2 regions of the Streptomyces sp. NPDC055140 genome follow, and region 2 is predicted to be linked to the other one. Evidence: riboswitches for the same ligand, from Rfam matches in the RefSeq annotation. Region 2 holds a riboswitch; the other holds the start of a gene.
The links. Region 2 has a riboswitch for ZMP and ZTP ahead of ACWFR4_RS27840 (glycine hydroxymethyltransferase). Riboswitches for the same ligand answer to the same signal wherever they lie in the genome.
Positions count from the first base shown of each region.

Region 1 (4,567 bases), on a different contig from region 2:
GTCGTTGTGGGTCGACCTGGGTGAACCGGTGGCCTCCGCGCTGTCCGAACGAGCCCTCGACAACGGCGTCCGGATCGAGAGCGGCGCCTGCTTCGCCACCGACCCCGGCATCTTCGAGCAGCGGATGCGCATCCCGTACACGACCCCGGCGGACACCCTGCGCGAAGCCGTCCACCGCATGGCGACCGCGCTCGCGGCCGGCCTTCCGTCGGCGTCCACCGCGCGACGGCCGCACTGGGTCGCCTGAGCCACAGAGGATGAAGGAGATCGCTGGATGGCGTGCGGAGGTGAGCGTCCCGGGACAGGTCCGCTCTTTCGCCTCGCTTGGCGCGGGTCCCACTACCCCGGCCGGCCCGCCGAGGACCTGTGGATCGCCCTCGGCGTGGATGGGAACGGCGGCTGGTGGTTCGACGCGTACTTCCTCGGGCGCCTGCCACTGGGCCAAGGCGCGCCGCGGGCCGCCGAGTTCGCCCGGTGGCTCCTGGTGGCGCCGCCGACGGGCCCGTACGAGCGGGAGTTCACGCTGAACGGCTGTGAACCGCAGGCCGGATCCGCGCGGATCGCCGCCGGAACGCGGCTGACCGTCGAGTTCCTCCTGGGCCGCGAGGAACCCGACGGGCCCGAATATCTCCAGATGCTGCCGTCGGGCGAGACGGCCGTGCGGCACATCGGCTTCGAGGTGGGCGCACCGCTGGAGTGCGAACCGCTGCCGCGCGCCGCCCTCGAGGTGGCGGCCGCCGGACTTCTCGACGCCGCCACCGACCAGGAGTCCCGGATGCGCGAGCGGCGCGGTCCTGTCAGACGAGCGCGCGATCGAGGTCCGCGCCGAGCTGGTGGTACGCCGCGGTGACCGTCTGGGCCAGGAGGACGGCGATGGTCATGGGGCCCACCCCTCCGGGGACGGGAGTGATCAGGCGGGCCCGCTCGGCCGCGGTGTCGAAGTCGACGTCGCCGACGTTGCCCGCGTTGTAGCCCGCGTCGACGACGACAGCGCCGGGCTTGATGTCCTCGCCGCGGATGAGCCGGGGCCGGCCCACGGCAGCCACCACGATGTCCGCCTCCCTCACGTACGCGCTCAGGTCGGCCGTGCGGGAGTGGCAGTACGTCACTGTGGCGTCCCGGGCGAGCAGAAGCATCCCGGCCGGCTTGCCGAGGATCGCGCTCCGGCCCACGACGACGGCATGCCGCCCCGCGACATCGACGTCGTACTCGTCGAGGAGCCGCATGATTCCGCCTGGTGTGCAGGAGACGAACCCGGGCAGCCCGAAGGCCATCGCGCCGAACGAGGTCATGGTGACGCCGTCGACGTCCTTCTCCGGTGCGATGGCCTCGAACGCCGCGCGTTCGTCGATGTGCGGGCCCACGGGGTGCTGGAGCAGGATTCCGTGCACCGACGCGTCCTGCGACAGCTCGCGGAGGGTGGCGACCAGCTCCGCGGTCGTCGTCTCGGCGGGGAGCTGGACGCGCCGCGACTCGATACCGGCCTTGGCGCAGCGGGCCTGCTTCATACGGACGTACGTGACGGAGGCGGGATCCTCGCCCACCAGTACGGTCGCGAGGCAGGGCGCCGAGCCCGTGCGCCTCACCAGCTCCGCCGCTCTGCCCGCGGACTCCTCGACGAGGCGCCGGGCGGTGCCGGTGCCGTCCATGAGGTGGGCTGTCTGTGTCGGGGACATGGTCGCCTCCCAGGCGTCATTGACCATTCGCCCAGGCGCACGGCATACATCGACCCTTTGGTCAGGCCGCTCCCCGGTGGTTCTCCACCCCAGCGCCAGTCACGGCCTGTCCGCCACTGTAACGGTTTCGGTCAGCCGTGCGAGAGCCGTGGCCTCCTCACTGCCCTCCTCGGCGCTGAAGACGTGCACGACCAGGCCCGTCTCGCCGGGCGCGGCCGGTACGTGCAGCGTCTCGAAGTCCAGGGTGAGCAGCCCGGCCACCGGGTGCCTCAGGCGCTTGCGCCCCGCCGCGCACATCACGACCTCGCCGCTGTCCCAGATACGCCTGAACTCCGTGCTGCACGCGGTGAGTTCGGCGATGAGGCCGGCCAGTTCCGTGTCGTCGGAGTAGCGCCCCGACCAGACCCGGAGCTGGCCCACGGCCTCCGCCGCCCGGTCCTCCCACTCCGGGTGGACGACGCGCGAAGCGGGGTCGAGGAACAGATACCGCGCGTTGTTCCGGTCGCGGCGGGCCGGCGCGGCCAGGCCGCCGATCAGCTCGGCGCCGAGGGCGTTCCACGCCACCACGTCCAGGCGATGGTTCGTGGCGAAGGCCGCGAAGCCGGCCATGGAGTCGAGGAGCCGCCGCAGCATCGGGCTGACCCTGGCCTCGGGCGCGGGGCCCTGCCGGGCACCTGCCAGGGTCGCGAGATGCCCGCGCTCGGCCGTGTCGAGGCCGAGCGCCCCGGCGAGCGCGTCGACGACCTCGGCGGACGGCTGGGTGGCGCGGCCCTGTTCCAGGCGCACGTAGTAGTCCACGCTGATCCCGGCGAGCTGTGCCAGTTCCTCGCGGCGCAGTCCGCGTACCCGTCGGCGACGGCCGCCGGAGAGCCCGACGTGCTCCGGTGTGACGCGCGCGCGGCGGGCGCGGAGAAAGTCACCGAGGCCATGCTGCGCGCCGCCGGTGGTGAGGGTGGTGCCCGTGTCTGTCTCCCCGATGTGGTTCACGCCGTCCATGGGCCCAAGTATGCGTGGCCCTCGCAGTACCAGGATGAGCGTTCCGCCGTTGACCAGGGTGCTGGCTGCCCGGACGCGCCTGGGGGAACGTGGTGGCATGAACGACACGACGTCTCGGCAGCCCAAGAAGATCCTCGTGGTCAGCGCCCACCCGGAACCCCGTTCGCTCAACTCCGCGTTGACCGACTTCGCGGTCGAGCACCTGCGCACGGCAGGACACGAGGTGAAGGTGTCCGACCTCTACGCGATGAAGTGGAAGGCGACCGTGGACGCCGACGACTTCCCCGGGGACACCGGAGCGGGCCGGCTGCATGTGATGGCCGACTCCGAGCGGGCGACGCTCTCGGGCGGTCTGTCGCCCGACATCGCGGCGGAGCAGGAGAAGGTGCGCTGGTCGGACGCGGTGGTCCTGCAGTTCCCGATGTGGTGGTTCTCGGCGCCGGCGATCCTCAAGGGCTGGATCGACCGGGTCTTCACGAGCGGCTTCGCGTACGGTCCTGCGGTCCCGCCGCCGTACGGCGAAAGCTCCCTGCCGGGGAGGCGGGCGCTCGTGTCGGTGACCGTCGGCGCGCGCGAGTCGGCGTTCTCCGATCGAGGCATCCACGGAAGCCTCGAGGACGTCCTGCACCCCATCCAGCACGGCCTGTTCTGGTTCACCGGCATGAACCCGCTGGAGCCGTTCGCGGTGTACAGCTCGAACGAGCTTCCCGACGACCGCTTCGTCACGGCACGGACGGAGTACGCCCGACGGCTCGACACGCTCTTCACGGCCACGCCGGTCCCCTTCCGGTCGCTCACGGGCGGGGACTACGGCCACGACATGCGGCTCCTGCCAGGGGTGGAGACGCCGGGCACGAGCGGACTCGACCTGCACGTTCGCGACCGGGTCTGAGGGCCATCTCGTCCAGCCGCCCTCCCCCTATTTGAACGCGTTCAAATATCTGCGTTAAGGTGGTGCCGACACGATGAGGGGGCTCCATGAAGATCGTGATACCCGGCGGCACCGGGCAGGTAGGGACGATCCTGAAGCGTGAACTGGCCGAAGCGGGACACGAAGTCGTGGTCCTCACGCGGCGGCCGGTGCGCGACGGGGAAACGCGCTGGGACGGCGAGACCCTGGGCCCTTGGGCCGAGGCCGTCGACGGCAGCGACGTCGTGATCAACCTTGCCGGACGCAGCGTCAGTTGCCGCTACACCCCGGCCAACCTCCGGGCCATGATGGACTCGCGCGTGCGGTCCGCCGAGGTCGTCGGCGAGGCCATCGCCGCCGCCGCGCGGCCTCCGAGGGTATGGCTGCAGATGAGTACGGCGACCGTCTACGCCCACAGCTTCGCCGCACCGAACGACGAGGCGACCGGCGTGCTCGGCGGCGACGAGGCCGGCGTCCCGGGTTACTGGGGCTACAGCGTCGAGATCGCCAAGGCGTGGGAGCGGGCGCAGGAGCAGGCGGACACCCCGCGCACCCGCAGGGTCGCCCTGCGCTCCGCGATGGTCATGAGTCCCGATCGCGGCGGCGTCTTCGACATCCTCCTGCGCCTGGCCAGGCTCGGCCTCGGCGGTCCGGTCGCGGGCGGCGGACAGTACGTGTCCTGGATCTACGACCGTGACTTCGCCCGAGCGGTCCGGTTCCTGATCGAGCGCGACGACCTGGACGGGCCCGTGAACCTCGCCGCCCCGGAGCCGCTGCCGCAGCGTGACTTCATGCGTGCGCTTCGTACGGCATGGGGTGTTCCGGTGGGACTGCCCGCGACGAAGTGGATGGCCGAGCTCGGTGCGTTCGCGCTCCGCTCGGACACCGAACTCCTTCTGAAGAGCCGCCGCGTCGTCCCGGGCAGGCTGCTCGACGCAGGCTTCTCCTTCGACCACGCCGCGTGGCCCGATGCCGCCGCCAACCT
Region 1 covers NZ_JBSGTG010000009.1:79,740-84,306, forward strand. Annotated here, with positions in the region: gene yczR (MocR-like transcription factor YczR) at 1-247, shown strand, start outside; gene ACWFR4_RS19020 (hypothetical protein) at 275-850, shown strand; gene ACWFR4_RS19025 (bifunctional 5,10-methylenetetrahydrofolate dehydrogenase/5,10-methenyltetrahydrofolate cyclohydrolase) at 798-1,676, opposite strand; ZMP/ZTP riboswitch at 1,699-1,789, opposite strand; gene ACWFR4_RS19030 (helix-turn-helix domain-containing protein) at 1,776-2,672, opposite strand; gene ACWFR4_RS19035 (NAD(P)H-dependent oxidoreductase) at 2,770-3,564, shown strand; gene ACWFR4_RS19040 (TIGR01777 family oxidoreductase) at 3,651-4,567, shown strand, end outside.
Region 1: another riboswitch for ZMP and ZTP. It lies ahead of ACWFR4_RS19025 (bifunctional 5,10-methylenetetrahydrofolate dehydrogenase/5,10-methenyltetrahydrofolate cyclohydrolase); the one in region 2 lies ahead of ACWFR4_RS27840 (glycine hydroxymethyltransferase).

Region 2 (4,567 bases):
CCGAGCCCCAGCGCGAGCGCCCGGCCCCGCCCCGGCAGCCGCCCGGCCACCGCCCCGATCAACAGCACCCCGAGCGCCGTCCCGAGCATCGCGTACCGCAACGCGTCCGAACCGGCCTGCTCTCCCTCCGTCCCCGACGCCAGCCCCAACATCGCGAGCCCTGCCACCACCACCCCGACGGCACCCCACTCGACGCCGCTCAGCCGTACGTCCAGCAGCCGTGTGGAGACCACCGCCGTCACCGCCAGGCTCGCGGCGAGCGCCGCCCCGACGGCGTAGATCGGAATGGACCGCAGCGCCATGACCTGCAATACGAACCCGAGCAGGTCGAGCCCCAGCCCGGCGACATAACGCCACTGCCGCAGCGCCCGCAGCAACAGCGCGGCGTCGACACCGGACCCCGACCCCGGCTCCGCGGCCCGCGCGGCCATCGCCTGCAACACGGAAGCCGTACCGAAACAGACCGCCGCCCCGAGCGCGCAAAGCATTCCAACAAGCACAAAGCGACTGTAGAGGGTGTGCCTACGCCGACCGGCCCGTGAGCGGCCCCTCCTTGTGGGGTGCCCCGATGAGTGGCCGGACCACGAGTCGGCCGCCCGTGTCGGAGGCGCACCGCCGTCAGACCGCCAGGACCGCCCGGAGTTGGTCGAGCCCCCAGTCCAGGTCCTCCTTACTGATCATCAGAGGGGGAGCGATCCGGATCGTGCTGCCGTGGGTGTCCTTGACCAGGACGCCCTTGGCCATCAGCTTCTCCGAGATCTCCCTTCCCGTCCCGTACGACGGACCGATGTCGACGCCCGCCCACAGCCCGCGTCCCCGCACCTGCGTCACCTTGCCTGTGCCCGTCAGCAGCCCGAGCTCCGCGTGGAGATGCTCGCCCAGCTCCGCCGCCCGCTGCTGGAACTCCCCGGTGCGCAGCATCGCGATGACTTCGAGCGCCACCGCACAGGCCAGCGGATTCCCGCCGAACGTCGACCCGTGCTCACCCGGCTTGAACACCCCGAGCACCTCGCTCCTGGACACGACCGCCGACACCGGCACGACCCCACCGCCGAGCGCCTTGCCCAGCACGTACATGTCGGGCACCACGCCCTCGTGCTCACAGGCGAACGTCCGCCCGGTCCGCCCGAGCCCCGACTGGATCTCGTCCGCGATGAACAGCACGTTCCGCTCGCGGGTCAACTCCCTTACCGCCGGCAGATATCCGGCCGGCGGCACGAGGACACCGGCCTCGCCCTGGATCGGTTCGAGCAGCACCGCGACGGTGTTCTCGGTGACAGCGCCGCGCAGCGCCGTCAGATCGCCGTACGGCACGATCTCGAACCCCGGCGTGTAGGGCCCGAAGTCCGCGCGCGCCTCCTGGTCCGTGGAGAAGCTGACGATGGTCGTGGTGCGCCCGTGGAAGTTGTTGCCCGCCACGACGATCTTCGCTCTGCCGTCGAGCACCCCCTTGACCTGGTACCCCCACTTTCTCGCCGTCTTCACGGCGGTCTCGACCGCCTCCGCCCCTGTGTTCATCGGCAGCACCATGTCCATGCCGCACAGCTCCGCGAGCTGGGTGCAGAACGCGGCGAACCGGTCGTGATAGAAGGCGCGGGACGTCAGCGTCACCCGCTCCAGCTGCGCCTTGGCGGCCTCGATGAGCCGCTGGTTCCCATGGCCGAAGTTGAGGGCTGAGTAGCCGGCGAGCATGTCGAGGTACCGGCGCCCCTCGACATCCGTCATCCACGCGCCCTCCGCCGTCGCGACCACGACGGGCAGCGGATGGTAGTTGTGCGCGCTGTGCGCTTCGGACGCGGTGATGAAGGCTTCCGTTGCGGCATTCGGAGGAGTCACAGCAGTCACGGGATCTCCGTTCTTACAGCTCTGATGGCGCGAAGACGTGGGCTTGTGGCCCCTTCCTATCGTCGCTCGCATCGTGGACCGGGAAACTTCGCCCTGCGGCGCGCCCGGTAGTGTGGCCCGCAGGGCCGTGACTGGCGCGCTGGGATGGGACCGACCATCGGGGAGCGGCCTGTGAACTGTGTGCCGTGCGCCTGGGCCGACCCGAGAAACCTCCTGCTCTCGACCTCGCTCGAGCAGGGGAGGTCCCATTCGTCCGGAGGTCCGTCATGTCAGAGTCCGCCCTCTCCACCGAATCCGTAGCGTTCCGCAGCGCCCTCGACGTGATCCGGGCTGTCGAGCCCCGCGTGGCCGACGCCATCGGCCAGGAGATCGCCGACCAGCGCGAGATGCTCAAGCTGATCGCCAGCGAGAACTACGCTTCCCCGGCCACCCTCCTCGCGATGGGCAACTGGTTCAGCGACAAGTACGCCGAGGGCACCATCGGCCGCCGCTTCTACGCCGGCTGCCGCAATGTCGACACCGTCGAGGCCCTCGCCGCCGAACACGCCCGCGAGCTCTTCGGCGCCCGCCACGCCTATGTCCAGCCGCACTCCGGCATCGACGCCAACCTCGTCGCCTTCTGGGCCGTCCTCGCCCAGCGCGTCGAGGCGCCCGCCCTGGAGCTGGCCGGCGTCCGCAACGTGAACGACCTCTCCGACGCCGACTGGGCCGAGCTCCGTCAGGCCTTCGGCAACCAGCGGATGCTCGGCATGTCCCTGGACGCCGGCGGCCACCTCACCCACGGCTTCCGCCCGAACATCTCCGGCAAGATGTTCGACCAGCGCAGCTACGGCACCGACCCGCAGACCGGCCTCGTCGACTACGAAGCCCTGCGCGCCACCGCCCGCGACTTCAAGCCGCTGATCATCGTCGCCGGCTACTCCGCCTACCCCCGCCTGGTGAACTTCCGCATCATGCGCGAGATCGCCGACGAGGTCGGGGCGACCCTCATGGTCGACATGGCGCACTTCGCGGGCCTGGTCGCCGGCAAGGTCCTCACCGGCGACTTCGACCCGGTGCCGCACGCCCAGATCGTCACCACCACGACGCACAAGTCGCTGCGCGGCCCGCGCGGCGGCATGGTGCTCTGCGACGACTCGCTCGCCGGCCAGGTCGACCGCGGCTGCCCGATGGTCCTCGGCGGTCCGCTGCCGCACGTCATGGCCGCCAAGGCCGTCGCCCTGGCCGAGGCCCGCCGTCCCGAGTTCCGCGACTACGCCCAGTCCGTCGTCGACAACGCCCGTGCCCTCGCCGAGGGCCTGACCCGCCGCGGCGCCACCCTCGTCACGGGCGGCACAGACAACCACCTCAACCTGATCGATGTCGCCACCTCCTACGAGCTCACCGGCCGCCAGGCCGAGAACGCGCTCCTCGACTCAGGCATCGTCACCAACCGCAACTCCATCCCCTCCGACCCGAACGGTGCCTGGTACACGTCCGGCATCCGCATCGGCACCCCTGCCCTGACCACCCGTGGCCTGGGCACCGCGGAGATGGACGAGGTCGCTGGCCTCATCGACCGCGTGCTCACCGCCGCCGAAGCAGGCACCACCAGCAAGGGCGCGCCCTCCAAGGCGCAGCATGTCCTGGACGAGAAGATCGCCGACGAGGTCTCCACGCGAGCGTCCGACCTGCTGAGCGGCTTCCCGCTCTACCCGGAGGTCGACCTCACCTGATCCCTTGACCGGCCCGTCACCAGCCGCACCGACGGGCCGGTCAGTGCGTTCCCTCAGCCGTGAGAGCTGGAGAGCGACCCTCAGGAATCGATCAGCTGCTGCCGTGGTCCCGCGTCGGGCGGGGTCCCGCCCGTCCCGCGACGACCCGGCAGCCTGTCGGCCAGGGGCCGCAGCACCAGAGCCAGCGCGGCACCCGCCGCCAGCCCCGGTATCGCCCACCACCAGTCCACCCCGTCGTTCGACCCGGCCGCCGAGGCCCGCGCGCCTCCGGAAGGCCCGCCATCGCGACCGTCGGCTGCCGGAGCCGGAGCTCCACCGAGCGCTTCCCTGGACCGGTCGGGCGACTGCCAGGGCACCGGGAAGATCGGGCTCCCGCCTTTTTCGGACCGCGCGCCCATGACCCCGAGGTCCTTCAGCAGCGCGCGCAGCTCCGCCGGCTTCCGCGCCTTGTGCCAGTACCCGTTGTAGGAGTCCGGCACGTGCGTCGCTGTGTGTATCCAGACGTCCTTCGTGCCCGGCGAGTCCGGATAGACCCGGTCGACCCGCCACGGCAGCACGTCGTGGACCAGCCATGTGACATTGAGCTGACGCCCCGCGCCTATGCCCAAGCCGGGCGGTTCCTCCCGTCGCCCCTGGTCCGGCTCGCCCAGGAGACTCGCCAGCGGCTCGTACTTCTTGTCACTGAAGTAGAGCGACGCGCTCTGGCCGCTCTCGGGCGACACCACCAGAACGCTCGTCGGTCCGCCCGCCGACGCCCCTGACGCGCTCAGCAGCATCGCGGCGAGTGCCGCCGTCAGTGCCACCGCCAGCGCGGCCGGCCTTCGTACTGTTCGCATCCGTTCCCCCAGCTGCTCCCGGCACGGCCCGCCCGTGTCGATTCACTTCTGGTACACCGCTCGACCCGACCGGGTTCCCAACTTCGGTGTGCGAGTTCTCGGGTGTGTGAGTTCGCCGGCCCAGCCCGCGGGAATCAGCGGACGGCGTTCGGCTTCCGTACCGACCGTGCG
Region 2 covers NZ_JBSGTG010000016.1:121,586-126,152, reverse strand. Annotated here, with positions in the region: gene ACWFR4_RS27850 (hypothetical protein) at 1-488, opposite strand, end outside; gene rocD (ornithine--oxo-acid transaminase) at 619-1,845, opposite strand; ZMP/ZTP riboswitch at 1,963-2,049, shown strand; gene ACWFR4_RS27840 (glycine hydroxymethyltransferase) at 2,112-3,560, shown strand; gene ACWFR4_RS27835 (hypothetical protein) at 3,641-4,396, opposite strand; gene ACWFR4_RS27830 (hypothetical protein) at 4,531-4,567, opposite strand, start outside.